One region of the Alishewanella maricola genome, then DNA from elsewhere that is predicted to be linked to it. Evidence: predicted binding sites of a transcription regulator. Region 1 holds the regulator's gene; each other region holds the start of a gene.

Region 1 (11,065 bases):
AAGATAGACACTATGGCCACCTAATTTGTGAATACCCACATCAAAGCTTACGCGGGTGCGTAACGAGGGCTTTTCAAACAGCAAAGCAATACTGCGCCCCTGCAAAGCATGTCGGTAATTGTTAGGTGATTGTTTGATATCTAAGGCGAGATCAAGCAGAGCAGACAATTGTTGTTGATCCAGTTCAGCTAAACATAGCAGCTGGGTTAATTTACTCATAGCACACGCGTTATCCGCTAAGCGGTATCCTTACTCAATGGCGCCAAGCAATGGCGCCGCTAATTAATACAAAATACAGGTGCCGACAGGCTTATCCTGCATCAAATTCATCAAATCGGCTGGATTTTGCCAGCCCGCGACCACAATATTGCTTTGCAACGCAGCCGCTGTTTCTAAAGCAGCATCTAGCTTCACTTTCATGCCGCCTTTAATCACACCCTCAAGCACTAAGTTACTGGCTTGTTCGGCAGAAAGTTCGTTAATTAACTGCATATTGGCATCGAGAATTCCCGGAACGTCAGTCAATAACACCAATTGGCCTTTCACTAGCTGGCAAATCGCCGCTGCGGCTAAATCGGCATTCACATTTAACAACTGACCATCGGCGGCAATGCCAATCGAGCTAAATACGGGGGTATAGCCTTGGGTTAATAACAACTCAATTAAAGTCGCATCAGCGGGTTTAACAATACCTACCGCACCAAGGCGCGTATTCACGGTGAATTGACAGGCATTACCCGCGGATAAATTTAAGCCAACAGGCAACAAACCTTGCAACATGGCACGGCTGACCATTTCAGCATTTACCGCGCCATCTAAAGCACCAGTTATCACAGGCATTTGTTCTGCTGGTGATACCCGTTGCCCATCAATTTTTTCTGTGACAAAACCAAACTTGCTCAGCCATTGATCAACCTGATCGCCACCACCGTGTACTAAAATGACCGGCCGTTGCTGCTTAATGTTGGCACATACCGCTAATAAGGCATCTAACGCTTGCCTGTCTTGCAGTAAGCGGCCACCCATTTTTAATACTAGCGGTTTCATAGGTTGGCTCCTGCTAATAAACCCGCTGTCTCAGGTTTACCAAAACGAACATTCGCCGCCTGCATCGCTTGCGCGGCAGCGCCTTTTAATAAGTTATCAATGGCTGACATAATGACTAATTGCTCGCCATCTTGCTGCCAATACAAATCACAGAACGGTGTACCCGCCACATCGGCAACATTAGGAGAGTTCTTAGTAAAACGGATTAACGGCTTACTGGCATAAGCATGCTGAAAAGCTGCCGCAACTTGCTCAGCGCTCACGCCGGCTTTTAACGTGACAACGCAGGTTGCTAAAATGCCGCGCTTAAAATTACCCAGATGAGGGGTAAACACCACTTTGCGTCCCAGATTTTGTTCAATCTCTGGGCGATGCCGGTGTTTAAAGAAACCATAAGCATTTAAACCGACTTCACAAAATGAAGTACTTAAGCTGGCTTTGCGGCCAGCACCCGAGACACCACTTGTGGCACTGATCACCGGAATGCAGTCTTTAGTTACTAAATCCGCTTTTAGCAGCGGTAATAACGCCAACGTACAAGCGGTAGGATAACAGCCAGGAACAGAGACTAGATCACCCAATGGAGTCGTTTGCCATTCCATTAATGAATACACCGCTTGGGCCAATAACTCAGGATGTTGATGAGCGTAACCATAGTATTTCGGGTATAAGTCAGCTTGCTTTAAACGAAAGGCACCCGATAAATCGACTACCGCAATGCCTTTTGCTAACAACAGCGGGGCAATAGCTTCACTGGCTTCATGTGGCAACGCCAAAAACGCTACCTGCACATCTAACGTCTCTACGCGCTCATCGGTCCAAGGCTCAACCAAAATATCGACTTGTTGCTGAAAACGAGGATATAACTGGGCGAAAGGTTCACTACTGCGACCGGCCGATGCAAAAGCATAGCTCAGTTCAAAATAGGGGTTAGCGCATAGCAAAGCACATAGCTCAGCACCACTGTATCCCGCCGCACCGAGTACGGCACTGCGAATTTTAATGTTTTGTTGTTCAACGGACATGGAAAACTCTTAAAAAGAAAAACTAGGCTACAAGTTATAGCACAATATGGCGCCTAGTGTAGAACGAAGGATATGCACAATCAAGAATTATTATGCTGTTTTTTTGAATTAATACCCAATATTTAACGCGTATTGTCCGCTAAGGCTAAGCGATTACGCCCTAATTTTTTCGCGTTATACAAGGCTTTATCGGCACTGACTAATAGCTGGGGTAATTCCAACTTATTATTCGTGGTTAAACCAATACTTATTGTGATATGCAAATCAGCAGCTAGATCAGTGAAGTTAAGTTTTTCTACTTTATGACGAAGGCGTTCACACACCTCTGAAGCATCCTGTAATGAGGTATCAGGTAACAACACCACAAACTCCTCGCCGCCCCAACGTGCAAGCATATCAACCGTCCGGCATTGCTGTTTTAACACTTCAGCCAAACGTTTCAGTACTTCATCACCTACCGCATGCGACAGTTGATCATTAACCCGCTTAAAATGATCAACATCTATTAATGCCAGACATAAAGTGGTGTTATTCCGCTGCGCGCGTTGATACTCATGCTGCAATTCTTCATCAAAAGCTCGGCGATTAGCCAAACCGGTTAAGGCATCTTGTCTTGCGAGCAATTGCAATTCGGTTGTTTGCTCTGCGACTAATTTACGCAAACGTTGTTCAGTGTGTCTTAAACTCGACATACGCCAACGCACCGCAATAATACTGAGTGTGGTGAGTAACAAGATAATGGCGAATTTAAACCACCAACGCTGCCAGAGATGTGGTAGTAGCGTAAAGGTATAGACAGCTTCTTGCTTGCTCCACTCACCGTCGGGATAACTGGCACTCACTAAAAAGCGATATTCACCTGGTGGTAAGTTAGTGTACTCGGCGGTAATGGCGGTGCCACGCGCCACCCAATCACGATCAAAACCGACTAACTTAGTGCGATACTGAATTCGCCCTGACATCACAAAGCCCAAGCCAGCGTAACTAATTTCCAATCGATTGCTGCCTGCTATAAGATTAACTGGAGAACCTAAGGGTAAAGCTTGGCCATCAACATGTACTTTTTCAATAACTACTGGCGGAGCAATTTCAGCAAATTGCTGTAAACGCTCAGGCTGAACCCGGGTGACTCCCATCGATGTGGCAAACCACACCGAGCCATCATGGTGAAGTGCACCCGCTTTAGCCGAGCCGCCATTGGCTTGCGAACTGATCATGCCATCGCTTTCGCCATAAAGTTCGACACTTAATGAACTACGCTTACCGGCTAAAAGCGCCAGGGCATGGCTGCGATTTAACCTTAAAATGCCCCTATTACTGCTGATCCAAAAAGAACCTTGCTGGTCTTGAACTAACTCAAATATTTTATCAAACGGCATGCCTTGCGCTCGGCCAATAATCTGTATGTCATTGCTGGCTAGATGATAGGCCATCAGGCCTCGATCCGTGGTTATCCATAAAATGTTTACCGGGGCATCATAGGTCATTCCAAAGGCATAGTGTGCATCATCGTATGCCGCTATATTTAGTGTTCTCAGTTGCTCGTTTTCATAAACGGCCACACCATTGCCGGTGCCAATAAAAATTCGCTGATCGGGTGTTTGAAACAGCGAGACAACAAAAGAACTGGGTAAACCATCTGCAACGCCTAAACTTAAAATACCATCATCCTTTATAAGACTAACACCATTAGACGTGCCTACCCACATTTGACCGTTGCCCAGAGGTAGGATGGCTCGAACTTCATTGGCTGGTAAACCGTTCCCGGTATCATAATGGCGTCGGATCTGATCATATTGCAGTTCAATTAAACCATCGGCATAGGTGCCCACTAACACCGTTTGATCGGGTCCTTCCGCTAGACTTAACACCGACTGCCCGACACTGACTGCCGTTAAATCAATAATACTGAACGCACCATTACAAATACGAGTTAAACCGCGGCTGCTACCAACATACATACAGCCATTAGAATGCGATAACAGAGCACGGGTATAATTTCCGGCTAATCCGACTTCGGTAGTCATGGTATTAAAAGGCGCATCTCTTAAACGAAAAATGCCGCCATTTGTTCCAACCCACAAATTACCTTCTTTGTCTTTTAACAAAGCTAAAATACGATTATTGGGTAAGCCCTGCCGCATATCTAAAGATTCAGTAATACCGTTATGTAAGCGTAATAAGCCTCTATCTATAGTGCCAATCCATAGAATGTCTGAGTTCTCCTGCAATATGGCCGACACCGGAACATTATCTAATAAAGTTAATGGCTTAGATTGACTTGGCTGTGCCAGGTAAAGGCCACGTTCTGTGCCCACTAGTAACGCTGCTTGATGATTTAATTCCAATGCAAATATCGGTACGCCATTAAATTCGTCTGCAGCAACCGGTTGAATTTGCAATTGTGCATCTAAGTAAACCAATCCATTCGCGGTGCCAACCCACAGTAAGCCGTTGGCATCTTGTTGCAAACTGTGAATTTGGAGAGAGGGTAATCCATCGTCAAGCGTAAAATGTGTGCGTTTACCGGTGGCATCTTGCATGTAAAGCCCCTGCCCCTCGGTAGCAACCCATAATCGATCTTGATTATCCATAAACAAACGATTAATCAATTCACCAAAAGGGGGAAAAGCTTGCCATTGCCCATCTTGTACTTTAACCAACCCGCCACGTGCACCACCTATCCACAAAACATTATGTTTATCCAAATGAAAAGTACGCACGCCGACATCTGGCAAACCGGTTTGGGGGTTACGATCAAAAATGCGAAATTCGCGACCGTTATACCGTGCAACGCCTTCCCAAGTGCCAAACCACATATAGCCATCCGGCGTTTGAGTAATAGCATTAATAGTGTTGTGCGGTAAGCCGGATCGAGTGTTGAGCGTTTCTTTAAAATAATTATCTAAGCTAGGAATATGCTTTGCAGCAGAAGCCGCTGCCGTATTAAAAAATACAGTACACAACAAAAAGCAGAAAAAATGATAAACATGTCGCCGATGCCGACACAGGCCCGATAAAAGCATGCAGAAGTCCAATTCCTTGGCTGTAGCGTTAGCGCTTAGCTACTAATGTACTTTAGATTAACCGAATTTAATTAACAATGCCAAGCGTGTTACCTGCTTAAGGAACTTGATTTTACGGTATAAAGAAACCAACAAACACGAACTAAAATAAAGAAATCATTAAGTTAATGAATTTCAGATATTAGCGAGAGCTCACATATTATTAAAAAATAACTTCGGCAACAAGCATTAAATCATCTGTTGCCTAAGCTAGATGAGTTGTTTTAGTCAGCTAAACGCTGAGCTACCACGTTTAGCGCTTGTTGCAAATCAGCACGTAAATCTGCCACATCTTCAATGCCTATTGATAAACGCACTAAGGTGGCAGCAATACCCGCTCGCTGCTGCGCCGCCGCATCCATCGAAGCATGCGTCATTGAAGCAGGATGACAGATTAAACTTTCAGTGCCTCCCAGTGACTGTGCCAAAGTAAAATACTCTAGAGCATTGAAAAAATCTTTTAACAATGCCGCAGGAGCGTTCAACTCAAAACTACACATCGCCCCAAAACCCAATTGCTGTTCTTTAGCAATCTGATGCCCAGGATGACTTGTCAGCCCGGGATAATACACTTTAGCAACTAAAGGATGCGCCGCTAAAAAATCGACCACTGCAGCCGTATTTTCTTGTTGCAGCTTTAAGCGCAAGTTTAACGTTCTTAAGCCTCGCAAGGTAAGATAGGCATCAAATGCTCCACCGGTTAAGCCTAAACAGTTTCCCCACCATTTTAATTCTTCGCCAACCGCCAGATCCTTAGCAATCACGGCACCGCCGATAATGTCAGAGTGGCCATTAATAAATTTCGTCGTCGAGTGTATGACTAAATCTGCACCTAAGGAGAGGGGCTGCTGTAATACTGGCGATAAAAAGGTGTTATCCACCACCACTTTGGCTTTGAGGCTGGCCGCTAACTGACAAACCGCTCGCACATCAGTAATTTGCAGTAATGGGTTACTCGGTGTTTCTAACCAAATCATGCTGGCTTGGCTTAACCGTAATTGCTCGGCCCAATCGGCATCTTGAAAATTGATAATGTGTAATTTAAAAGCCTGCTTCTTTTGCGCCAAATTGGTAAATAATCGATAACTACCACCATAACAATCATGCGGGATCACTAAGGTGTCAGAGGGTGTTAGTAATTGCAGTGCTAACAAACAAGCTGACATACCAGTATTGGTGATAATCGCTTTAGCACCGCCTTCGAGTTCGGCTAACGCCTCCCCTAATACATCGCGGGTAGGGTTATTTGAACGTGAATAATCATAAGGACCTGGCTGCCCTAATGCCGGAAGTTGATAAGTTGAAGTGAGGTAAATCGGTGGTGTCACTGCACCAAAGGCGGTATCTTCCGCAATACCCGCTCGAGCAACGATAGTCGCTGGATGACGCTTGGTCATAATACGCCCTTTTGGATGTTTAGATGTCCAAAAAGTATAATGCGTTAACACTGGAAGTCAAACCATTTAGCCGTCTATAATGTTTATTTGTTGCACAGTGTTTGACTGTAACAGAGAAAACAGTAGAATTTCGCACTTGCGCGAGCAATTTCTCTCGACCAATAACAAGGGACCCTTATGGCTAAGTGGAATGGTGAGTATGCTCACCCTTACGCGGAACACGGTAAAAAATCAGAACAAGTTAAAAAGATTACCGTATCGATCCCGCTGAATGTTTTAAAAGTGCTAACTGACGAACGCACTCGCCGCCAAGTGAACAACTTACGGCATGCGACAAATAGTGAGTTATTGTGCGAAGCCTTTTTGCACGCCTTTACTGGCCAGCCATTACCGGCTGATGACGATCTACGTAAAGATAATCCGCATCAAATTCCTGCTGAAGTTCGGCAGATTTTGACCAGCATGGGTAAACCCATCCCAGTCATCATTGAAGCAGAAAACGACGAAGAATAAAAAAACCGCCAATAGGCGGTTTTTTTTATAAGCGGCTCAGCTTACTTATAGTAATTATCAGGCAGTGGTAAACGAGCAACGCCAGAGTTTACCGCGGCTTCCGCCACAGCACGTGCCACTCGAGGTAACAATCTCGGATCCATCGGTTTTGGAATAATGTAAGATTTACCAAACTCTAAAGCTGATACATCAGCCGCCGCCAAAACTTCGGCTGGCACCGGCTCTTTAGCAATTGAGCGGATCGCTTCTACTGCTGCAAGTTTCATTGCGTCATTGATTTCACTGGCACGTACATCTAAAGCACCACGGAAAATAAACGGGAAGCACAAAACATTATTCACTTGATTAGGGTAATCAGAGCGACCTGTTGCCATGATCAGATCTTGTCGAGCCGCGTGCGCGAGCTCAGGCTTAATTTCCGGATCAGGGTTTGAACAAGCAAAAATAACAGGCTTATCTGCCATTAACATTAAAGCTTCTGCTGGCAACACATCGGGGCCCGATACACCAACAAAAACATCCGCCCCTTGTAAAGCATCTTCTAAAGTCCGTTTATCGGTATTATTGGCAAATAACGATTTATATTGGTTTAAATCTTCGCGCCGAGCATGGATCACCCCTTTGGTATCCAACATATAGATATGCTCACGCATGGCACCGCATTTAATTAATAACTCCATGCAAGCAATAGCCGCAGCACCCGCACCCATACAAACGATAATGGCGTGTTTAATATCCTTACCTTGGATTTCTAACGCATTAAGCATACCGGCAGCAGTGACTATTGCTGTACCATGCTGATCATCATGAAACACCGGGATGTTGCAGCGTTTGATTAACTCTTTCTCTATTTCAAAACATTCTGGCGCTTTAATATCTTCTAAATTAATACCACCAAAGGTATCGGCAATATTGGCAACCGTCGTTATAAACTCTTCCGTTGTGCGATGTGACACTTCAATGTCAATCGAATCTAAGTTGGCAAAGCGTTTAAACAACAAGGCTTTACCTTCCATCACCGGTTTTGATGCTAAATGCCCCAGATTGCCCAAACCTAAAATCGCAGTACCGTTAGAAATCACAGCGACTAAGTTACCTTTAGCGGTATATTTATAAACATTGTCTGGATCAGCAGCAATTTCACGAACGGGCTCCGCCACACCTGGGCTGTAAGCTAGCGCAAGATCGCGGACGGTTTCAGCCGGTTTGCTAATTTCAATACTAATTTTTCCTGGGCGGGGTTCGGCATGGTAGCGAAGTGCCTGTTCTCTGAAATCTGTCATTCTAATTGTCCTGGAGTAAGGTAAGCGGCGACAGGCTGCAATTATGCTTATTATTGTTTTACAGCAAGCCAGATGAAGGCTCATTTTAATGAGCTCTTTAATAGAAAAACACCAATTTGTTGCTGGACCTACCAGCCTAAGCAAGTATGACCACCTTCTTGTTGATATTTTCTTCTCTTCTTATAGCAAGAAATGCGCTAGCCATAAAGAAGCCTATACACTTAAAACCCAATCTCTTGCTGAGTATTTATATGTTGAACTAGTTACCACCAAAATTTAACATAAACAAAACAAATCACTATTAATTTTAGCGACATCCCTTGACCGTCATTAAAATATCACTACAATATCTGGTAAATATTTAGTTAATGAGGTTATGCCATGCGCCTTTTATCGATCTCTGCACTTATTCTCGTAAGTAGCATCAGTATTAGCCTGCCCGCCACTGCACAAAATGCCGGAAACAATGAGCAAATATGCACTGAAACTGACTGCACAAAAGAGCTGCGTAAATTGATGCGACTGGCTCGAGCAGGTAGCGGCGATGCCGCGGCGATCGTTGCCATGTCTTATGCGACAGGCGATGGTTTAGAACAGAATACCAGTCAAGCATTACGCTATCTTCGCCAAGGTGTACGCCAGCGCAACCCCATGTCAGTTTACTTGATGTCAGATTGGTTACGAAATGGCTTTGTTATTGAGCAAGATATCGCAGAAGCAGACCGGTTATTAGAACAAGCCATCTCTTTAAATTATGCTCCAGCCCAATATGCAAAAGCAGTAACATTGTTGCAAACTGAAGATCCAACGCAAATCGAGCAAGCTGTGGTATTACTCGAGCAAGCGTCAGAACAAAAGTTAGCAACGTCAATGCTGTTACTGGGCCAACTTAAACAACATGGTATTGGCACTGAAAAAGATCTCGTTGCGGCGGCGGAGTTGTTTAAACGCTTAGTGTTAACTGGGCAAACCCAAGCCAAACCTTATTTAGCGGAAGTCAGCGCTGAACTAGCAGCAAGCAATGAACATGCAGAATTAGTAAAAGATTTACAGCAAGTTGAAAACATTGAGGTCATCCGCGTGACGGGGCAGCAAATTCAAATGAACAACATGCTTGCCGGTTTAGTCAAACGGTTAAATTCTTCAGGGCTTTATGATAGCCGCTCTGTCGGTAGTCGTATTCGCGGAGTCAGTTGTGAGCAAAGCGGCAGCAACTGCGCCAGTATTAAACCAGACAGCTCTTCCTCTTCAATCAACCAAGTGTTATCAGGTGGTCAATAACCGGTTGTTTGAATTTGCTGTACCATCGTTTTAGCCATAGGTTGTTCCCACTTAACGCTATGTCTTAGCTAGCATGCTGAGCATGGCGTTTTTTTATTGTGCTACAACCATCGCCATGAAAACCCTACCGCTATGCTCAGTACAGATTAATACTAATGTGCACATGCAGCGTATTTTGAAGCAAAAAAAACCGGAGCCTAAGCTCCGGTTTTTTTTCGTTCGGTAATCGATTAACGATTGCCCAGAACAGAGAAACGTTTTTTGAAGCGATCTACACGACCACCTACGTCTAACACTTTTTGCTTACCAGTATAAAACGGGTGACATGCTGAACATACGTCCAAGTGGATGTCTTTGCAAAGTGCAGAGCGAGTTTTGAATGCATTACCGCAAGTACAAGTAGCAGTAATTTCTTTGTATTCTGGATGGATACCTGGTTTCATGGGTTACCTCGTTAGGCCGTATCGCTATCTGGTCACAATTTTTGGCGCCAGACACCATACGCAATTACAGTTAATTTAGGGCGCGTAGCTTAATTGATAGGCAAACAAGTTGCAACCTGCCCGCGGCAAAAAAACACTATTTTTGTTTTACTTGGCAAGCCGGATATCGATCCTTAAACTAACAATCCCTTTGCTTTGTTGTGGAAACCATAGTGACCGTTATTCGAGTGGCTCTGCCCGTCCCGTTACGCCAACATTTTGATTATCTGTTGCCTGAAAACAGCAGTGTAACAGTGGGGTGTCGGGTACAAGTGCCATTTGGTCAACGTCAGTTAATTGGGATTGTTTGGCAAATTGATCCGGATAGTCCTTTTGAACACTGCCAACTCAAAGCAGTAAGTCACATTTTAGAAGACGCTCCGGTGATCTCCGGCACCCTACGCCTTTTATTAAGCTTTGCAGCGGAATACTATCACCATCCGTTAGGTGAAGTGCTGACCGCAGCCCTTCCTGCGTTATTGCGTGAAGGCCGACAACTGCGCGATTATGCCCTAACCGGCTATCGATTAACGGCGGCAGGCGAAGCAGCACAAAGTAGTGATTTTAAGCGTTCGGCGAAGCAACTTGCCTTGTGGCAAACGCTGCAAACCAGCCCTTTAGCTGAAGATACACTACTGCAACAGCATCATCGCAGCACACTGAAACAACTGATAGATAAAGGCATGGTTGTTGCTGAAACACTAGAGCGTCAACCTTACGCCTATCAAGGTTTAGCACAAACACCCTTACAACTGACAGTTGACCAGGCTATTGCTGTGAGTGCGGTGCAGCAAGCTTACGGAAAGTTTCAGCCGTTCTTGTTAGAAGGTGTCACCGGCTCGGGTAAAACCGAAGTGTATTTGCAATGCATTGCGCCTCTATTAGCCCGTGGCGAACAAGTCTTATTGTTGCTACCTGAAATTGGTTTAACGCCGCAAACACTTCAACGTTTTGTACAGCGTTTTAATGTGC
Region 2 (11,065 bases), on a different contig from region 1:
ATTAACCAAATGCTGTTAAAACGGCTGAAAAAATTAGCCTCTGCGGTAAATCGGGTCGGACGTGGGGCGCATCCTGGCTTACAATTGGATACTAAACACGATGAACTGGGTATTTTAAACCGCGCCTTCACAGCAATGTTTGAAGAAATCAATCAATTAGTGACGGGTTTAGATACGCGGATTGCCGAAAAAGAACAAGCCGAAATGCTGGCGCGTAAACTCAGTAAAGCGGTCGCTTTTTCCAGTTCAGGAATTGTGATTACTAATAAGCATCTTGATATTGAATACGTAAACCCCTTTTTGACGACGTTGTTAAAGGTTCAAAGCGCCAGTATCTTGGGAAAACCCTTAAGTAGTTTGTTCGCCGAAGATATGCAAAAACTGACCAATGATATGATGCAGTCATTGGCAGAGCGGCAACACTGGCGCGGTGATGTGTTGTTATTGCAAGAAGATGCCACAGACGAAACAGAACAAGCCTGGGTCACTTTAGCTTTAGCGCCGATCCGAGACGAGCGTGGTGAGTTATCTCATTATGTTGCGGCGATGCAGGACATTTCTTTTATTAAGCGCAGCCAAAAGCAAATGGAGCAATTGGCTTACTTCGACTCACTCACTGGCTTGGCCAATCGCAGTTATTTCCGAAACCAATTACGCAAAGCCATTTCCATGTCGCAACGCGGTTATTACACCTTTGCTTTGTTGTACTTTGACTTAGACGAATTTAAATTAATTAATGATACTTTAGGCCACGACGCTGGCGATGAATTACTGATCGAAGTGGCTAAGCGTTTAACCTCACGTTTGCGTGAAGATGATACTATCGCCAGGCTCGGTGGCGATGAATTTGCCGTTATTTTAAGCGATATAAAAGACAAAATGCATGCAGGGCAAATTGCCGGCAATTTACAACAAGCCTTTACTCAGCCAGTGCAATTAGGAACACATACGGTTGCCATTAGTGCTTCTATTGGTATTACTGTGGCGCCTGATGACGGCGCGGAAGAAGAAGTTCTCATAAAACATGCTGATTTGGCCATGTATGAAGCAAAAGCGCGTGGCAAAAATACTTACCGGTTTTTCTCACGCGAGTTAAATGAAGCTGCGACCGATCGTTTATTGATTGAAAATCAGTTACGTGAAGCGATCCGCGAGCAACAATTCCTGATGTATTACCAACCCAAAATTGATATTCAAGATGACACCCTAGTGGGTTATGAGGCTTTGATCCGCTGGCTGCGACCCGACAATACCCTGGTGCCTCCGGCGCGCTTTATTCCAGTGGCGGAAAGTACCGGCTTAATTGTTAAAATTGGTGAGTGGATTATTCTGGAGTCATGCCGTTTTCTGGCTCGACAACACAGCCGTGGCTATGCCGTTAGTCTGTCAATTAACTTATCGGCGCGCCAATTTAATGATAATCGTTTACCGACGATGATTGAACAAATTATCCAGCGGACCGGTGTCGATCCAAGCTATTTAGTGTTTGAAATTACCGAAAGTATGCTGATGGGCGACACTGATGCGGCTATTAAACAGTTAAATCAGTTAAAACGTCTCGGAGTCTCTTTATCTATTGATGACTTTGGTACAGGCTATTCATCGCTTAATTATTTGAAGCGATTCCCAGTAGACGAGCTGAAAATCGACCGCTCTTTTGTTAAAGATATTCCAGAAGATCGGAATGATATGGATATTGTCTCTGCCATTATTGCGATGGCGCAAAAGATGCAATTACGCGTTGTCGCTGAAGGGGTCGAGTCAGAAGCTCAAGTTGACTTCTTAAAGCAAAATGCTTGCTATGTTGTACAGGGTTATTACTACAGCATGCCGTTGGCAGAGCAAGAGTTAAGTCACCTGACATTTACAATAAAAACATAAGGTAAAGGATCATTCGGTCGTTCAGTGCGAGGTAATTGTTGTTTCGATTAACACCACTAACACGCCGGGGTTATTGACTAAACCGTCTGCGCTAACCGCAATTAACGCTGTGATACCTTACATCCACTCAAAACCAGGAAAACGTTATGATATCAGCTCGCCTGTCACTTTTGACCTTGGCTTTGCTTAGCGCTACTAGCTATGCGGCTCAAACCACGCCAGAGTTAGGGATCCGGGATAAAACCCCGAATCTCATGGCTCTAACCAATGCCACTGTTCTGACTGAGCCTGGCAAAGAACTTACCGGTGCAACCATCTTAATTCGTGATGGTAAAATTGAAGCGGTTTCAACCAGCGCTAAGATCCCTGCCGGTTATCAAACTTTTGATTTACAAGGTTACTTTGTATATCCCGGTTTTATTGACCCTTATACTCAATACGGTGTTACTGCTGCTAGTCAGGCTGAGCGTGCGCGCTTTGGTGGTCGTAACCCAATTTATGAAAATGAACGAAGGGGGGGCAATGCGGCAAACGACGCCATTCATGCACAGCAGCGTTGGGCAACCCAATTTAAACCCGACAGTAAAGCGGCGACCGAGTTATTAAAAGCTGGTTTTACTACGGTACAAAGTGCCCGCCAAGACGGTATTTTTCGTGGAACCGCTTTTGTTGCTTCTTTAGGTGAAGGCTTACCAAATGATTTAATTTTAAAAGCTGACGCTCAGCATTTTTTATCTTTTAGCAAAGGCAGTTCACAGCAAACCTATCCTTCTTCGTTGATGGGATCTATTGCGCTGATCCGTCAAACCTTGTCCGACGCTAATTGGTATCAAGCGGCCACGGCTAGCCCGAATTTAAGCGTTCAGGGTAAGCCTGTTGAGTTTAACGCAGCTTTGGAAGCGCTTAGCAGTTTAAGCAGCCAGGGCATCTTGTTTGATACTACAGACGATCGTTCATTACTGCGCGCCAATCAATTACTCAGCGAATTTAATCTTAAAAATGCGCTGTTATTAGGCTCTGGCTATGAATACAGCCGCTTGCCACAAATTAAAGCGACCGGTAAACCTTTATTGCTACCGCTGAATTTTCCCGCCGCACCGCAGGTTAGCGCGGCTGAGCAGCGTTTAGACGTGAATCTTGCTGATTTACGGCACTGGGAGCGTGCACCAGCTAACCCGGCTGAAGTGGCTAAAGCTGGGGTAAACTTTGCCTTCACAACGCATGGGTTAGCTAAAAAAGCCGAGTTTTTACCCAACTTACGCAAAGCTATTCAATACGGCTTAGACAAACAGCAAGCGCTCGCAGCCTTAACCACCACACCAGCCAGCTTACTGGGTTTAGACGATAGGTTAGGTAAAATTGCTGCCGGTTATCAGGCCGATCTTGTGATCAGCCGAGGTGATCTGTTCACTGACGGTGAAATTGTCGCAACCTGGTTACGTGGCCAAGAAAAACGCTTTACCAGTGTGCAACCCACTGCTTTTGCTGGTGAGTATCAACTCACTTATCAAGATCAAACGTTTAGCGTGACGCTAACGGGTACGGCGCCGAAAATAAGCGGTGAAGCGGTAATCGGCGATAAAAAAGTGAAATTGACTCACCTGATGGTGCAAGACCAGCGGTTACAATTTAGCTTGCCGTTACAAGAGCTCACCGAACAAGCTGCGGTGCTGCAATTTAATGGTGTTTGGTCTGAGCAACAACTTAAGGGTTATTGGTTAGATGCACAGGGTAATGAAGTGGCTGTCAGCGCCAAACAGCAAATTGCAGCCAGCAGTAAAGATGCCAAAACCGCTAAAGCCGCGCCAGCAATGTTGTCGAAACTGACTTATCCTAATCGTGCTTTTGGTTTAGATGCTTTACCGCAGCAACAAAACCTGCATATCAAAAATGCGACCGTGTGGACAGCAACAGCAGACGGTGTGTTGACCGAAAGTGATGTGCTAGTGCGCAATGGTAAGTTTGAGAAAATTGGCCAAAACCTGACTACGCCACGCGGTTATACAGTAATCGATGCCACAGGTTTACATTTAACGCCAGGTATTATTGACGAGCACTCACATATTGCCACCGAGCAAGGGGTGAACGAGGGGTCACATGCTAATACCGCCGAAGTGCACTTAGGTGATGTGATTAACTCAGATGATATCAATATCTATCGTGCGTTAGCCGGTGGTGTTACCGCAGTGCAGGTACTACATGGCAGTGCTAACCCGATTGGAGGTCGTGCGCAAATTATTAGCTTACGCTGGGGTCAAGATGCAGAAGGGCTGAAATTTAAAGATGCACCACCGAGTATCAAATTTGCATTAGGTGAAAACGTAAAGCAATCTAATTGGGGCTCTGAGTTCAATACACGATACCCACAAACTCGTATTGGTGTTGAAACCTTTATTCGCGATCAATTCCAAGCAGCTAAAGAATACCGTGCGGCTTGGCAAGCGTTCAATAAACTGTCTAAGCGTGAGCAAGGCCGTGTTGCCCCCCCTCGCCGTGATTATCAGATGGATACCTTGGTCGAAATTCTAGAAGGTAAACGTCATATTCATACACACTCTTATGTGGCTTCTGAAATTTTAATGTTGATGAAAGTTGCTGATGAAATGGGTTTCAAAGTGAATACTTACACCCACATTTTAGAAGGCTACAAGGTAGCGAGTGAAATGAAAGCGCATGGTGCCAGTGCATCGACCTTTGCTGACTGGTGGGGCTTTAAGATGGAAGTCACGGATGCCATTCCAACTAACACCTGTTTGATGCATGAGCAGGGTATGTTAGTGAGCGTTAACTCTGATGATCCTGGTTTACTGCGTCGTTTGAATCAAGAGGCCTCAAAATCTACCATGTATTGTAATATGGATGAGCAAGAAGCCTTGAAGATGGTGACGTTAAACCCAGCAAAACAATTAAAAATTGACGATAAAGTCGGTTCAATTGCCGTCGGTAAACAAGCCGATTTCGTGTTGTGGGATGCCCATCCATTATCCGTTTACAGTGTGGCACAACAAACGTGGATTGAAGGGGCACGTTACTTCGACCGTGCTGAAGACTTAGCAAAGCGGCAACAGCTTGAGCAAGAGCGGCAACAGTTGATCCAAAAGGTCTTAACCGCGGGTGACTCTGCTCGTAACGGTAGTCGCAACGCTTATAAACAAGATGATCCGATTTGGCATTGTGAAGATAACGATGACTGGTTGAAATTACGCTTTGGTTTTGGCTCTGCCACAGAAAGTCATGCTCATGCCCATGGGGAGCAACATTAATGAAAAAATTAACCACTATTTTTGCCGCAGCACTTACACTGGCAACGAGCAGCGTACTTGCGGTAAACCCCGTACCTGCACCGAAACAAAGCGTGCCAGTATTATTGAAAAATGCGACGGTGCACGCCGTTGTAACCGAGCCGGCCATTCAAGATGTCTTACTAGTCGATGGCAAAATTGCCGCGATGGGTACGAACTTAACGGCACCTGCCGGGGCGCAAATAGAAGATTTAACCGGTAAGCATGTGTATCCGGGGCTTATTGCTTTGATTAACCAACTAGGCTTAATTGAAGTTGAAGCCGTACGTGCCACGCGTGATGATCGTGAAACCTCAGCCACGAACCCAGATTTGCAAGTGCAAGTGGCCTTTAATGCTGATTCTGCGGTGATCCCAACTATTCGCAGCAACGGTTTTAGCCATAGCTTAATTTATCCTGATGGTAGCTTGATCACCGGTCGCTCAGCATTGATGCAGTTAGACGGTTGGAATTGGCAAGATGCCCTAGTGCAAGCCAATGTGGGCTTACACGTGAATTGGCCGCGCATGGGCTTACAAACCGGTTGGTGGGTTCGTGATAGTGCGGAAAAGCAGCAAGAGCGGCAACGTGAGCAACTGGAGCAGTTACAAAGCTACTTTAGCCAAGCACAAGCCTATTATTTAGCTGAGCAAGCCGGCTTAAATCGTGGCCGTGATTCACGCTGGCATGCCATGTTGGCGTTGTTTGAAGGTAAATTACCCTTATTTGTTCATGCCGATGATCCAAGACAAATGCGTCAAGCCATCAGCTTAGCTAAACAATACAAGGTCCGTTTAGTGATTGTGGGGGGACGCGATAGCTGGCGCATGGCAGATGAACTGGCGGCGAATAACGTGGATGTGATTTATACCGCGCCTTATGGCTTACCTACGCGTACCGATGAAGCCTATGATCAAGCCTTTAGCGTGCCAGGTGTGCTGCAAAAAGCCGGTGTGCGTTTCGCGTTATCGCTGGATGGTTTCTGGGATACCCGCAACCTGGTGTTTGCTGCGGGCCATGTCACGCGTTACGGTTTAGAACCTGCGCAAGCGCTACGATCCTTAACCTTAGATGCGGCACAAATTGCCGGTGTGGCCGATCGTTTAGGCTCGATTGAGGTGGGTAAGAGCGCGAGTTTAGTCGTGTCTGAAGGCGATATTTTTGATTATCGTGGGCACAACATCATGCAATTATGGATTGACGGTCGCAATGTTGATCTGAATAACAAACATAAACAGCTACACCAGCGTTATCAGCAACGCTATCAAGCGGCTAACTAAGCTTTAGTTTTATTACCATCTACAGTGCCAGTGAATACTGGCACTTTTTTATTGAGACAGTCCATGAAAAAGATTTTTTTACTTTGTACGGCCGCGTTAATGACTATTGCTGGTTGTAGCAGTACCCCAGCCAGCAAAGCCCCGCGCGCCAGCGCTTTGGTGATTGAAAGTCATCTGACGTTTTTAGCGGATGATTTGTTAGAAGGCCGTGATACGGGGAGTCGAGGCCATGAATTAGCCTCACGTTATATTGCTCAGCAATTTCAAGCTTTAGGTTTAGTGCCGGCTGCGGCTGATGGCACCTACTTTCAGCGTGTTCCTATGCGCAAAGCGCAAATTGTGCCGGGAAGTGCCAAGCTTAGTTTTAGTTTACCCGAGCAACAACTGACTCTAGATTACCCGCAGCAATTTACAACCGGGCCCAATTTGCAAAACGAAGCCGTTAAGTTGCAAGGTGAAATGGTGTTTGTTGGTTATGGTTTAGTGTCGGAGGTGTTTGGTTTAAACGATTATGCGAATTTAGACGTTAAAGGTAAAGTCGTGGTCATGCTGTCAGGTTTACCCGCCTTTTTACCTAGCGAAGAGCGGGCTTATCTGGGCAGTATGAAAACCGAATTTGCGGTTGAGCGGGGCGCTATCGGTGTTATTTCGTTGCATACGCCACAGCAAGAAAAAACTCGGCCCTATGCCGATAGCCTCATGTATTTAAATAGTCCGAGCATGAGCTGGTTAGATGGCGAAGGTAACCCCGGTCGGGGCTTTGCTCAGTTACAAGGTGGCGCAACTTTGCATCCTGATGCGGCCAGTCTGTTATTCGCTGCCGCTGGTTATAACCTGAGTGATATTTTTGCTTTATTAGAAAAAGATGAGGTCCCCAAAGGTTTTGCGTTAAAAGGCGAAGTTAACTTAAGCAGCCAAAGTACTCACCAGCAAGTGACAAGCCCGAATGTGTTAGCGACCTTACCCGGTTCCGATCCGCTGTTAAAAGAGGAATATGTAGTATTAACTGCACATTCTGATCATATCGGTTTTTCTAACGATTTACGCAGCGAAGATAAAATTAATAACGGGGCAATGGATAACGCTGCAGGTATCGCGATCTTACTTGAAACCGCACGTTTATTTGCGCAACTGCCGACATCGCCAAAGCGCTCTATTTTGTTTGCTGCGGTTACCGGTGAAGAAAAAGGCTTATTAGGGGCAGATTATCTAGCGAAACAACCGCCAATGCCTATTTCGCAGATGGTGGCTAACGTTAATTTAGATATGCCGGTATTACTGTATTCTTTTGCCGATTTAATTGCTTTTGGTGCAAATCACTCGACCCTAGGTGATGTGGTTGCCCGTGCTGCGGCAAAAGAGGGCAGAACCTTAAGTGAAGATCCGATGCCCGAGCAAGCTATCTTCACGCGCTCAGATCATTATCGCTTAGTGCAACAAGGTGTGCCTGCGGTGTTTTTAATGACCGGTTTTACTTCAACCGATCCAAAGGTATCGGGAGGCAAAGTGTGGGCCAGTTTCTTTGCCAAGCATTATCATCGCCCTTCTGATGATATTGCCAGCTTAACCAAAGAGTATGGGGCTATTCGTTATGATGCTGGCGCCGTATTTGCCGATATTAATTTTAATATTGCGCTGGATGTAGCGAATGCTAAAACGCGGCCATTGTGGCGCAAAGACAGTTTTTTCAGAACGGTATTTGGCCGTACAGAGAACTCTGAACCCAATACGCCGTAATCGTTCGATACCAAGTGGTTAATATCGCTTGAGATAAACAAGCCGGCCTATCCGCCGGCTTGTTTCACTTTAAACCCTTTTTGTTGTAATAAGGTAGTGACTAATTCGCGTTTATCACCTTGTATCTCAATAATGCCGTCTTTGACCGAACCACCACAAGCACATTTCTTTTTTAATTCTGTACATAGTTGGCTTAATTCACTGGGGCTACCGGTTAAGCCTAAAATGGTTAATACCGTCTTACCGCCCCGACCTTTCGTTTCCCGACGGATACGTAAGGCACCATCAGCAAAGCCTTCAGCCGCTGAGACAGCAGGGCTGCTCGCGTCAATTCGGCCTGTCGCAGTGGAATAGACCAAATCAGCCTGCTTCGCCGGTTTCGTGCTCTCTGCGGTAGCGCCAGTCAGTTGTTGTTGCCAATCGGCTAAGGAAATTTTTTTGCTCATCATAAAATGTCCTGAAAAGTTGGCCGTAGCTTACTTAGCACAAGCGTTGCTCGCAAGTTTTTCTGTGTCTCGCTTGGTTTTTTAATGTTATCTGGTAGAATATCGCCTTGATTTTAGAAATCTGGACGGCTAAAAATTGAGTATTCCAACCCAAATTAATCACTATTTACAGCTTAGTGGCCTTAAAGAGCAATTTTCTTTTTTTGATCAAGCCTTTACTGAAAAAACCACCGCCTATTTTCAAGCGTTACAGCAACATATTGCCGATAGCCACAATGCCAAAGTGCAATGGCAATACCAAGTACCTGAGTTAGGCGAGGGAGGGGCGTGTTCATTATTTGGTGTGCTGGACAGTGAGCCATATGATTTAACCGCGATTTTGGGCGGTCAAACCAGCGCTAATCACCAAGCCTTAGCACGTTTAACGAAAATAACTGAATTTTATCAACAGCAGTCGGGTTTAGCATGGTTTGGTATTTATCAAGCGCGTGCTAATCTGGAGCAAGAGATGGTGCTGGTTAAATTAAGCTATTTTGGCGCCGCCTCTCGGGCAGAGTTTCCGTTAAATACTGAGTTTGCCAAGATCAGTAATAACAGTACGGTGGGTTTAACTGGCCAAGCCCGTGTGATTAACGATGTCGCGGCCTATTTGCAACAAGGCGGTGAATATTACACCTGCGATCCGAAAGTTAAAGCCGAAGCTTGTTTGCCACTGTTTGCACAATCGGGCAAAATAGTGGGCATTATCGACGCTGAAGATTTGAAGCAGCAGGTGTTTACCGCAGAGGCATTGGCCCTGTTAGTGGCTGTCTGTCTGAGCATCCCCGAGTGTTTACCGGCAATCGCTTAGTGTTGCCTCCTTATAATCATAAACCAGGTAGAACAATATGTTTTCTCAGTTAAAGCCTGTCGCTATCGACCCCATATTGGGGCTAATGGCGGCTTATCGTGAAGATCCTAACCCTCTTAAAGTTGACCTTGGCGTAGGTGTTTATAAAGATGAGCAAGGCCACACAGCGGTTTTAAAATGCGTAAAAGAAGCCGAAGCGCTGCGTTTAAAGCATGAAGACAGCAAAACCTATGTGGGTATGGCCGGTGATCCGTCTTTTAATACGCACATTGAAAAGTTAGCCTTTGGTGCGACTCATACAGTGTTGCTAGCAAATCGCGTTGTTACGGCGCATACACCTGGCGGCACAGGGGCACTGCGTGTGGCGGCGGAGTTTATCAAGAGAGCGAATCCGGATGCGACGATTTGGGTGACCACCCCAACGTGGGCAAACCATATCTCGTTATTCCAAGCTGCGGGTTTAAAAGTCAAAGAATACGCTTATTACGATTACGACACCAAAGGTTTGCAGGTAGAGCAGATGTTTGCTGATTTAGAGCAAATTCCTGCGGGTGACGTTGTTTTAGTGCATGCCTGTTGTCATAACCCAAGTGGTATGGATCTGAATTTCGAACAATGGCAACGCTTTACCGCGATCGCGAAAGAGCGAGGTTTCACTCCTTTAGTTGATATGGCTTACCAAGGTTTTGGCGCCGGTTTAGATGAAGATGCCGCAGGTTTGCGCTATTTAGCTGAGCAAGTGCCAGAAATGATCTTGTGTAGCTCTTGCTCGAAAAACTTTGGTTTATATCGCGAGCGAATTGGTGCTGTCAGTGTTGTTGGAAGCAACAGCAAAGAAACCGACGTTGTCCGCGCAAACTTACTCAGCGTCGTGCGCGGTATTTACTCAATGCCACCTACGCACGGTGCTATTATTGTTAGCCATATTTTAGATAGCGCCGAATTAACGGCACTGTGGCACGACGAATTAGCAGAAATGCGTAATCGTATTAATAGCTATCGCCAGCTGATCATCGACAAGTTTACTGCTGAAGGCATTACCCAAGATTTCAGCTTTATTGCTCGTCAGCATGGTATGTTCAGCTTTTTAGGCATTAATAAAGCGCAAATTGAACGGCTACGCAGCGAGTTCAGTATTTATATGGTAGGTTCTAGCCGCGTCAGTATTTCGGGTTTAAATCATGCCAATATCGACTATTTCGCCAAAGCCGTCGCAACGGTATTAAAAGGCTAAATATGTCAATAAGGTATCCAGGCATCGAGTCTGGATACCTTTTTATGCTGCGCTGTGCGCTACTTTCTCTTTCCTAAACCTTGCCTTTAGTTATCAGACACTCAGCGATCAGGCGATAAGTATTCATTATCATAAAAGGTTCTGAGCCATTCTGGCCGATACACTGCCATTAACGTAATGGCCATGCCATTGAGTAATGCTTCGCCAAACCAAATGAGCAAGGCTAATTGCGTATAGTTGTGATAAATCGTATGCCAGTCATGTTGTTGTTGCAGATACAGCCAGCCAGAGGTGAGTACAATTTTTAGCACTATGCTCAGGGCGGCATTTAAAAAGCCCGCAATAAAGATATACAC
Region 3 (11,065 bases), on a different contig from region 1:
CCTTGTTTATTTTAGCGGTAACTTAGAAGTTATAAGATACTCGGCCATACACTAAGCGGCCTGAACGTCCGAACGGTGAATAGTTCGAGAACGAGGTAGCGCCTGTGGTATTTAAGTTAATGGGGTTAGCATCTGGATATTCATCAAAGATGTTATCAGCACCCACTGCCACGGTCCAACTATCGTTAAAGTCATAGCGGCCTTCCAAATCCATCAAGACTTTCGGACTTAATGTCAGATCAGTGGCTGCAGTAGTGCCCGGTGATAATACCTCACCGTAACGAGTTGCTTTAAAGGTCGCGCTGAAGTTGTCATAACTCCAGTTTACCGTGGCACCAAATTTATCTTTGGGTGCGCCTTTTTCAAACGTCAGTACGTTAACACGACCAAATAATGTTGGCGCTGGATCAAGTGCTGACAACTCTGCGGTTGCTGGTACTGCGGTGACTTTCGTTTCGTTAATATTACCGACCACCGTAAAGCTGAACAAACCAAAATCTTCAGTTGGTGTTGACCAGTTAATAACAACATCCACACCTTGTGTTTCGGTATCTACACCATTGATAAAGAAACGACCACCACCGATACCGATAAAGCCTTGCGAGCTTAAATAATCGCGCACGTTAGTTTGGGTTAAGTTTTCTGATAACACGATACGATCATCGATATCAATGCGATAACCATCTACCGTGATAGAAACACCGCTCACGTTAAATACGGCGCCTAATGAGTAGTTTACTGACTCTTCAGCATCTAACGGTTTGGCACCTAACGCTTGCGCAACCGGGTTGCTTACCGGGAAAGTCGTGATATCAAAGGGTACACCGTTGATAAAGTTAGTCGAGGTAGCAGTAAAGTTTTGTTGCTGTAGCGATGGGGCACGGAAACCGTTTTGTAATGAACCACGAATACCAAAGTCATCGGTAAAATCGTAGCGTAACGCAGCTTTACCGGTAACATTACTGCCAAAATCAGAATAATCTTCAGCGCGCAGCGCCACTGAGCCCAGCATGTTATCCGTGATATTCGCTTCTAAATCGACATAAGCACCAACAGCACGACGTGTTTCACGCACTTCGTTAGACGGGCGGAAGCCGGGGAACACCTGCGCGCCAGAAGCCGTTGGGTTACCATTTAACAGTTCGCCGCCATTGCGCCATGAATCAGGTTCACCGGCGAAAATACCGTAACGTTCACGGCGTAATTCAATCCCGGTAGCAATGTTTAACGGCGAAGCTAACGCATCGACATTAATTGAGCGCACACCAGATAAGTTAAACACGGTTTGGCCATAACGGAAGCCACCAGCATCAAACTCGGTTTTGCTGGTTGGGCCGATTGAGCGGTTTAAGGTGTTTTCAATAGTGAAGGCCATACGGTTTTGGCCCCAAACTAAAGACGTATCAACGGTCCACTCGCCCACATCAAATTCATAACCTACAGCAGCACTGGCATCCGTTACATCGGGTGCAATAATAGGTAAGAAACCATCTGGGTAGATCGCCAGAATGTTGCGGGAATCGTTGGCTGGGCGATAGAAACCGCCTGAACGCGCTTCACGATCTTGGTAGCTTAACCAAGCATAAATTTTACCGTTATCTAAGGTTTTACCGGCATTAGCAAACAAGGTAAATTGCGATAATTCAGGCTCACCATACCAAGCACTGAAGCGGTTGAAGTAGGTTTCACGTGTATCATATTGGCCATTGACCAACGGATACTGTTGACGATAATCCCAGCCGCCACGCTCTGTGCGTTCGGCGTCTTTGTATTCTGCAGATACGGTGAGGAAAGCATCTTTGCCAAGTTCAAAACCACGCCAGCCGCTTAAGGTTAGCGTTTCACCGTCAGTACGACTACGCTCAAGATTCGCCGGTGCACTCCAAGTGGCGCCTGTTGGGGTTGGTGTTGTTGGCGTGGTGTAGCTGGTTTCACGCCAGCCATAAGACGAGGTAAAGTTACCGCCTTCACTCGCTTCGCGTAAACGAATGTTTAATACCCCGGCAATGGCATCTGAGCCATACTGGGCTGAAGCACCATCACGTAATACTTCAACTGAATTAATCGCTGCGGTAGGAATGGTATTTAAATCAACGGCAGAAGAGCCACGGCCCACGGTACCGTTTACGTTAACCAAGGCAGCGGAATGGCGGCGCTTTGAGTTAACAAGCACCAGAGACTGATCTGGCCCTAAACCACGTAAAGTAGCTGGGCGCACGGTATCAGTACCATCGCTTAAGCCTGGACGCGGAAAGTTAAAAGACGGTAGCGCGGTTGATAGAACTTGATTCAGTTCGGTTGAACCTGCTCGAGTTAAATTTTCTGCGCTGATAATATCGATTGGCACGGCAGTATCAGACACCGAACGACCGGCAACCCGAGTACCCGTAACAATAATCTGCTCAATTTTTTCTGCTTTTTCATCGTTTTCGCTGGTATTGCTTTGTTGCGCCATTGTTAGCGGTGTAAACAACGCTAAGGTAATAGCTAACGCAATAGGATGCGGTTTTATTTGGTGCATGTGAGTTATCCCTTTGTTATTTTTTTGAATCTAGTTGCTGAACTTGCTGGTGTCAAACGTGTAACAGAATTAAACATTGCCTGCAGCGGCAAAATAATGACATAGTATAAAGCAGACTTCTAGAAGTCTTTTCGCCTTTGGGAAACGTTGGAGCAATACATGAAAAAGAATACCCAGTTAATTCATGCAGGTCGTGGCAAAAAGTGGACTGGCAGTGCGGTTAATCCGCCTATCGTACGTGCTTCAACGATTGTGTTTGAGACCATGGAAGAGCTTAAAAACGCCAGTAAAAATAAAGGTAACGCTGTGCCGTATTATGGTCGGCGTGGCACGGCTACACATTTTGCATTTCAAGAAGCCATGTGTGAGTTAGAAGGTGGGGCCGGTTGTGCTTTATATCCTTGCGGTGCCGCAGCAATCAGTGGCGCTTTATTGGCGTTTTTAAAAGCAGGCGATCACTTGTTGATGGTTGATACCGCGTATGAGCCAACACGAGGGTTATGTGAAAAAGTGCTCGCCGGTTTAGGAATTGAAACCAGCTATTACGATCCCTTGTTGGGTGCCGAGATTAAGACCTTAATTCGTCCGAACACGAAGGTAATCTTTTTAGAATCACCAGGTTCGTTGACCATGGAAGTGCAAGACATACCGGCAATTTGTCAGGTTGCAAAGGCGCATAATATTATCACTATGCTAGATAACACTTGGGCTTCGCCGATCTTATGTCGGCCGTTTGAGCTTGGTGTGGATATTTCTATTCAAGCTGCCACCAAATATATCATTGGTCATTCAGATGTGATGTTAGGCACAGCGAGCGCGAATGAACAGCATTGGCCGCAACTACGTGAGCAGAGTTATTTGTTAGGTTATTGCGCTTCGCCAGATGATGTATATCAAGCAAGCCGTGGTTTGCGTACGTTGGGCGTGCGTTTAAAGCAACACGAAAAAAATGCTTTAGAAGTGGCAGAGTGGTTAGCACAGCGTCCAGAAGTGGAAACAGTGCGCCATCCTGCTTTTCCTGAGCATCCAGGGCATCCGTTTTTTCAGCGCGACTTCAACGGTAGCAATGGTTTGTTTTCTTTTGTATTGAAACAGGGCAGTGCTGCGCAGGTGCAAGCCTTTATTGAAGGTATGCAGCATTTTAAAATGGGTTTCTCATGGGGCGGCTATGAGAGCTTGATTACTGCGGTGCCTAATGTGCAAGCGCTTCGTTCGGTGACTCATTGGCCCTATGCTGGGCCTTTATTGCGCTTACATATTGGTTTAGAAGATCCAGAAGATTTATTGGCTGATCTGGAACAGGCATTTGCGCGAATGGCGTTGGCTTAAACTTACACCGCAATACCCTACGTTGGTGCGCTTGGTGTTTAAAGAGCATGGCAAACGTTTAAAGGCAGCGTTAGTTTAACGGCAACGCAAGTAGCACATTATATTATCGCTGCCTGATATCAATGCCCCAATCACGATCAGCCACACCTGACCATTACAACCAGTATTGGGGGAAAGTAGCAATGACGGTAAGCAGCGTGTTTTGTTTTAGCTGATAAAAACGGCCGACCAAGCGCTGTATCAAGCCAAAAGCCATGGTCGCAATCGCACCGAACTGTTTTGCACAAAAGCAGAATAAGCTGTTTGATTATGCCGTGCTGCCCGCAAGGAGTTATCTTAGCTATTGCAACGCTATAACGTTCGCAATGCATTGACCTGTTCTATGGTTCTTCTACAATAGCGCCTTGATCTTTATGGAGGCTGTTATGGCAGAAGTTACCCGCTCAGCAGGCGTCAGCATGCAGCAACAGGTTGCGACCTGGTTAAATAAAAATCTGGTGCAACGCACCTTATTGGCATTGATCTTAATTAATGCGGCAATTTTAGGTTTAGAAACATCCAGTGCAGTGATGGCCGCATTTGGCCCACCATTAATGCTGCTCGACAAGTGTATTCTTGCCGTCTTTGTCATCGAAATTGCGCTGCGCATTTACGCTCATCGTTTGGCGTTTTTTAAAGATGCCTGGAGTTTATTTGATTTTTCCGTAGTGGCCATTGCCTTAGTGCCTGCGAGCGGGCCTTTTGCGGTATTGCGTGCCCTGCGTGTATTGCGGGTACTGCGCGTACTGACCTTTGTACCGTCGATGAAGAAAATTGTGGGTGCGCTAGTGCAATCGTTAAACGGTATGCTGTCGATTGCGATGGTGCTGGGCTTGGTGTACTACGTGTCTGCGGTCATGGCGACGAAGCTATTTGGTGAAGCGTTCCCCGAGTGGTTCGGCAGCCTTGGAGCCACCTTATATACGTTATTTCAGGTGATGACGCTAGAAAGCTGGTCGATGGGGATCTCGCGGCCGGTGATGGAGCAGTTCCCCTATGCTTGGGCGTTCTTTGTGCCTTTTATTCTGATCGCCACTTTTACTATGTTGAACTTGTTTATTGCCGTGATCGTCAATGCCGTACAAAGCATGCATGATGAAGAGCACAAAGACGAAATCGATGCCCAACAGCAATTACAACAGGATCTTGTGGCGCAGATGCAGCAGTTGCAGGCAGAGTTAGCGGCGTTACGCGCGCAGCTGCCGCCTGCAGCTAAATCGGATCAAGGTTGATGCATAAAGGTGTCGAGTTCTTGGCCTGTCAGCTTGCTAATACTGCTAAACATAAACCACATTGCAAAAAATAATACCAACATACTGGGCAAAACGATAACGGGGTAACTTAGCCACGTCATCGTGCCCAGCTCTTCATTAAAGGCGGTGCTGCCAGGAGGGCTAACCAAGATCACCTTGGCCAAAATATAATTAAGTGCCGACGATAAAAAGAACGAGCTCGCCACTAAATAACCGGCTATTGCCATTTTCTTTTCAAATTGTGCGCGTTGTTGTTGTGCATCCAAGGCCGCATAAAGCTTATCGTTATCCAACAACTCGCCATTCAATAAAAACTTTTTCACCAACGGATAGGGTGTGTATTGGCTAATCAAAACCGCTAAGCCTAAAGCGCCGGGGATCGCGGCTTCTTTAATGGCGATATAAGCGGCATCAAGTTGCAGAAGAGCAATGCCGCCCGTTAATAACACACTGATAACACCGAGCACCGAAAAGAAATTAACCTTACCGGCTTGGCGTAAATCCCAAATACCAAAACCAATAGGAAAAGCCAGTGCAACCACAATACCCCAGACGGGGCCAAGGTATTCTTCACCGCTGAATTTACTCAGGATAATCGCAGGGATCACCACGTTTAGCAGTAGGTTACTGATGAGACCTGTCGATTTTTTTGCTGGGGTAGGACGTGTTTCCGAAGTCATAAGATACCGTATTAAAAGTCGTAAAATACCGTTAAGCGCAGTATAGCAAGAACCCAAGTTATCGCCTATGCACAGTTGTTGCCCAGTTGGTAAGCAATCATAGTTGAGTACCAACGCAGAACAGGCTAGGGTGTATTAATTCTAAACGCAGTGGAGCACTGAAATGGATCAATACGCCGCCCTTAGGGCGAATGTCGGGTTATTAGGTACGGAGTTGGGTGAGACCTTACGCCAGCATCTTGGTGATGCGGTATTGGCACGAGTGGAAGAGATCCGCCAGCTGTCTAAAGAAGCGCGCCAAGGCAATAGCCAGCAAGCCGAGCAGCTACGCCAAGTACTCACGGCACTCAGTGATGATGAATTACTGCCAGTCGCTCGGGCTTTCGCGCAGTTTTTAAATTTAGCTAACCTCGCCGAGCAACATTTTAGTATCAGCGCGGCAGGGCGCAGCAGCATTGAAAAGCCGGAACCGTTAACGGAGTTGTTTCAACGCTTAAAAGACACCGCTATCGCCAAGGGCGACATTCAACAAGCCGTACGTGAGTTATCTATTGAGTTGGTGCTAACGGCGCATCCTACTGAAGTGGCGCGGCGTACCCTGATTCATAAACTGACCGAAATTGCTGCCTGCTTAGCGCAGTTAGAGCATCCGCAAACCGATTGGCAACAACAGCAATTACAACTGCGTTTAACCGAGTTAATTAGCCAAGCTTGGCATACCAATGAAATTCGTGAGCAGCGGCCAACTCCGGTTGATGAAGCGAAATCGGGCTTTGCAGTCATTGAAAGTTCGTTGTGGCAAGCTATTCCTGACTTTTTACGTGAACTTGATGCCGATTTACGTCGTGATCTTGGCACTGGCTTACCGCTTGATGCCGCACCCGTGCGTTTTTCTTCTTGGATGGGCGGCGATCGCGATGGTAATCCTTTTGTTACCTCCAAAGTAACCCGTCAGGTGTTATTACTGAGTCGCTGGAAAGCGGCAGATTTGTTTATTCGAGACTTAGATTTACTGTCTACCGAGTTATCGATGAATACGGGCTCTGCGGCGCTACTCGACGCCAGTGAACAGGCATCCGAACCCTATCGTGCGGTACTTAACAAGTTACGCCAACAACTGATCACCACCCGAGATTGGTTAACTGAGGCGTTAAAACATGATCGCTTACAGCGGCCGGCTGATTTAATTTGGCATAACCAGCAGTTGCTTGAGCCGTTATTACTGTGCTTTGAATCATTACAGCAAAGTGGCATGCAATTAATTGCACAAGGTCGCTTAACCGATACGCTGCGCCGCGCCTATGCTTTTGGCTTAACGTTACTGAAATTAGATATTCGCCAAGATGCCGCGCGTCATGCTGATGTTTTTGCTGAACTCACCCGTTACTTAGGCTTAGGTGATTATAGCGCTTGGACTGAAACGGATCGGCAAGCATTTTTATTGCGAGAACTGGCAAATAAACGACCGTTATTTCCGAAAAACTGGCAACCCTCCGCCGACGTTCAAGAAGTGCTGGATACCTGCGATATCGTGGCGCGCCATGGTAACGAAGCACTCAGTACCTATGTGATCTCAATGGCGGGTAAACCCTCCGATGTGCTGGCAGTACAATTACTGTTGCAAGAAGCCGGTAGTAGCTTTGCTATGCCAGTCGCACCGCTGTTTGAAACCTTAAGTGATTTACAAAACGCGCCCGATTGTATGCGGCAATTGCTCAGTATTGATTGGTATCGCGGTTATATTAATGGTCGCCAAGAGGTGATGATCGGTTACTCTGACTCGGCTAAAGATGCCGGTGTGTTCGCGGCCGCGTGGGCTCAATACAGTGCGCAAGAAGCGCTAGTGAAGCTGAGTAAAGATTATGGCGTGAAGCTGACACTGTTTCATGGCCGTGGCGGTACTATCGGCCGTGGCGGCGGCCCTGCACATGCGGCGATTTTATCGCAGCCGCCGGGTTCGTTAGCTGGGGGGTTGCGCGTGACCGAGCAAGGCGAGATGATCCGCTTTAAGTTTGGTTTGCCTGAGCTAGCCATCCGTAGTTTGGCCCTGTATGCCAGCGCAGTATTAGAAGGCATGTTGCTACCACCGCCTGTGCCAAAAGAAAGCTGGCGCAGCCTGATGAGTAAGCTAGCCGATGATTCTTGCAACGCCTATCGGGCTGTCGTGCGGCAGAATAAAGATTTTGTGCCTTATTTCCGTGCTGCCACGCCAGAACAAGAATTAGGTAAGTTGCCACTGGGCAGCCGACCAGCCAAACGTAACCCGACCGGTGGCGTTGAAAGCTTAAGAGCGATCCCATGGATTTTTGCTTGGTCACAAAATCGTTTAATGCTGCCTGCTTGGCTGGGAGCGGGTAATGCATTAGCCCTGGCCGTTGAGGCTGGGCAAACCGATTTACTGGATGAAATGCAGCAAGCATGGCCGTTCTTTGCAACGCGGTTGTCGATGCTGGAAATGGTGTTTTTAAAAGCCGATCCAGAAATTGCTGCCTATTATGATCAGGTGTTAGTGCCTAAAGAACTGCAACATCTTGGTGTCGAGTTGCGGCAACAATTGGCGGCGGATCGCAAGTTACTGTTAAAGTTGATCCACAGTGATACGTTGATGGCTAAAGAAGGTTGGATCCGTGAGTCGATAATGCTGCGTAATACCTATGTCGATCCGCTGCATATTTTACAAGTGGAGCTGCTAAAACGCTCTCGGCACGATCCGGAGAAAATCAGTGCGCAAAGTAATCGGGCGCTGATGGTCACTATCGCCGGTATCGCGGCAGGGATGCGTAACTCGGGTTAAGCAAAATAGGCGGATAAAGACCGGCCAATTTGTGTGATACCACTGCGTTTAGGGTTTCGCACAACGCGGTTTGCTCATATCAATAGGCCATGAATTATCCATGTGGCTTGATGATGAACTTCAGCAATGAGGTTCATCTTTTCAAGCCAGCAAAGTGGTTCACATGCTTTCTCTATGGATGAGTTCTGCTATCTATGGCCTTCAACGGTTTATTGAGAGCAAATCGGCTATTTTTTCGGGCAAGTGTTCGTTTTTGTGCCGGTTTTTCATCAGCGTTATGCCAGCCTTTCTGTAACCTGTGTTGGCTGAACCTTTTAGCTAGCTTGCCAAGAGCAAGCCTGATCGGTCAAAAGCTGCGCTTTTGCCAGCAAAGCTTTGTCATGATCTGATACCCGAGTATAAAACTTCAACATTTTATGAATATTCCAATAGTGCTCAATGCTACAACTAATCTCTTGCTGCAAAGCCTGTTGTATTTCTGCGCTTGGGTTGAGCTCTTTTATTTTTGCATGAAGAATTAAAGCATTAGCGAGTTTTTCAACGCTCATCGATTTGGCACCCTGTTCCCAAGAAATAATCATGGTTGCCAAAGATGAACAAACACATAAAAACAGAATGACGACGAATGTTTTTAGATTCAGCATTTAATTTCCCTCTTAATGTTTATCCGCGAAGTTTTAACTGAGGTATCAGTTGAATATTGACTATGCTTTAACTGGGTGTCGCAATATCACTAGACTCACTGTCCAGCATGTTTTTAACATACTCCATGTTCGCTTATTTCAAAATAAGCTGGCAAGATGTTAGCATGATCTGTTTTTTTTAAAAGTAAATTGTTTCTTGTAATGCTTTTAGCTTAGATTGTTGATTTTAAAACATTGCAGATTGTTGCCAGCGCGTTTTGCCGAACACTAATGTTCATACAACTCTAAAGGTAAGCCATCGGGATCGGGAAAAAAGGTAAAGCGTTTGCCGGTAAACTCATCGACACGAATGGCTTCGACTTCAACAGCGTTGCTTTGTAAATAACTGACCCAATGGTCGAGGTCGGTGACGGCAAACGCCAGATGGCGTAAGCCTTGTGCTTCCGGTTGGCTGGGTCTGGCGGGGGCCGCTGGAAAGCTAAATAACTCTAATTGGCTGCCATCTGGCAGCTGTAAATCCAATTTCCATGAGCTGCGCGCAGCCCGATAATTTTCGGCCAATATTGTTAAACCCAATACTTCCGTATAAAAGGCTTTGCTGCGCGGATAATCACTGACAATCAGCGCCACATGGTGGATCGCATTTAATTTGGGTGGCTGCACTAGAGAATCTTCTTAATTTCGGTTACTAGGGTGCTATCTTTGCTGCTGTTTTGCAATGGCTTCAGTATGGCTTCGGCAGCGCTGCGTTGTTCTGTCGCCAGGTACAGTTGGCCTAAGCGAAACTGTGCCCATTCTCGAAATTCGGGCAAGCCTTCTGCTTCAAGAAAGCGTTCTAACGCGCGAATGCCTTGTTGCTCTGCGGTTTTACCGACAGCGGCAGCACGACCGAGTTGATACAGCGACAATAAACGACTGCGGCTAGCTTCTTTATCAACGGCGGGCTGTGAACTGGCTTTGGCAAACTGTTCAATCGCTGCCTCATAATCACGGCTTTGCGCAAACTTTACCCCTTGCAAAAAATAGGGCTCAGGTCGAGTTTGTAGCGCCGTTGCCTTGGCTAATAATGCCTGCGCAGCGGCCGGGTCATCGAGTTGCAGTAGCAATTCCAGTTCCAGTAATTGGCCTTGCAGCGGTGAGGTAAGTTGCAGCTGCTTACTCAGTTGTAACGCTTGCGCTTTATCACCACCAGCAATACCGGGTGCCTGTGCATAATATTTCGCTAATGCTTGTAAATACTGTGCATTGTCTGGTGCCAGTTCTACTGCCGTGGCAAAGGCTTTAGCACAGCGTTTCGCCGCGCTAAGTGCACTGAACATGCTGGCTTTTTGTGCGCTGTCGCAGTTAGCTTGGCCATACCAAAATTGATATTGTGCCTGCTCAGGGGCGTTTTTCACCGCTCGGGCTAACAGCTTTTCGGCGAGTTCAACGTTGCCCAGTGACAGCTCGGTGCGGCCGAGCGCAGCCAATAAGGCCGCGTCTTTTGTTTTGGCATTCACCAAGGGCGTTAACAGGCTTTTTGCTTCTTGATAGGCCTGTTTTTGCCACAGCGTTTGTACTTGTTGCTGCACATCTTGTTGCGCCGCAAGGGTAAAGCTGCCGCACAGCAGGGCGGCGGAAAGAAGGCGAAACATGCTATTCCTTAAAGTGTTCACTCTTGCATGCTAGGGTAAGATAACGCCCAGTTTACATAAAGCTCGGTGCCGGTTTTTAACGCTTTTTCATCAGCATAGAAAAACGGTGAATGATTCGCCGGTGCTTTAGCCGCGTCTTGGCCTTCGGGCGTGACACCAAGAAAAACAAAT

The links. Region 1 encodes MetJ, which represses methionine synthesis genes. Its sites were predicted from a motif close to TAGACGTCTAGACGTCTA; they were not measured.
Region 2: the regulator MetJ is predicted to act here: its motif matches at 8,740-8,757, upstream of JAO78_RS14225 (translation initiation factor).
Region 3: the regulator MetJ is predicted to act here: its motif matches at 2,634-2,651, upstream of JAO78_RS11060 (cystathionine beta-lyase).

Annotation. Positions count from the first base shown of each region.
Region 1 is NZ_JAEINI020000005.1:80,749-91,813, reverse strand. Features, by position in the region: gene JAO78_RS09215 (ornithine carbamoyltransferase) at 1-219, opposite strand, end outside; gene argB (acetylglutamate kinase) at 283-1,047, opposite strand; gene argC (N-acetyl-gamma-glutamyl-phosphate reductase) at 1,044-2,072, opposite strand; gene JAO78_RS09200 (ligand-binding sensor domain-containing protein) at 2,195-5,098, opposite strand; gene metB (cystathionine gamma-synthase) at 5,362-6,534, opposite strand; gene metJ (met regulon transcriptional regulator MetJ) at 6,712-7,047, shown strand; gene JAO78_RS09185 (malic enzyme-like NAD(P)-binding protein) at 7,089-8,330, opposite strand; gene JAO78_RS09180 (hypothetical protein) at 8,419-8,610, shown strand; gene JAO78_RS09175 (tetratricopeptide repeat protein) at 8,712-9,611, shown strand; gene rpmE (50S ribosomal protein L31) at 9,842-10,054, opposite strand; gene priA (primosomal protein N') at 10,267-11,065, shown strand, end outside.
Region 2 is NZ_JAEINI020000012.1:43,464-54,528, forward strand. Features, by position in the region: gene JAO78_RS14205 (bifunctional diguanylate cyclase/phosphodiesterase) at 1-1,881, shown strand, start outside; gene JAO78_RS14210 (amidohydrolase family protein) at 2,028-5,144, shown strand; gene JAO78_RS14215 (amidohydrolase family protein) at 5,144-6,442, shown strand; gene JAO78_RS14220 (M28 family metallopeptidase) at 6,506-8,179, shown strand; gene JAO78_RS14225 (translation initiation factor) at 8,227-8,625, opposite strand; gene JAO78_RS14230 (GAF domain-containing protein) at 8,762-9,475, shown strand; gene JAO78_RS14235 (amino acid aminotransferase) at 9,513-10,709, shown strand; gene JAO78_RS14240 (energy-coupling factor ABC transporter permease) at 10,811-11,065, opposite strand, start outside.
Region 3 is NZ_JAEINI020000006.1:137,592-148,656, reverse strand. Features, by position in the region: gene JAO78_RS11065 (TonB-dependent receptor plug domain-containing protein) at 23-2,521, opposite strand; gene JAO78_RS11060 (cystathionine beta-lyase) at 2,681-3,850, shown strand; gene JAO78_RS11055 (ion transporter) at 4,276-5,121, shown strand; gene JAO78_RS11050 (VC0807 family protein) at 5,112-5,822, opposite strand; gene ppc (phosphoenolpyruvate carboxylase) at 5,986-8,616, shown strand; gene JAO78_RS11040 (hypothetical protein) at 8,931-9,260, opposite strand; gene gloA2 (SMU1112c/YaeR family gloxylase I-like metalloprotein) at 9,528-9,923, opposite strand; gene JAO78_RS11030 (tetratricopeptide repeat protein) at 9,923-10,894, opposite strand; gene JAO78_RS11025 (amidohydrolase) at 10,912-11,065, opposite strand, start outside.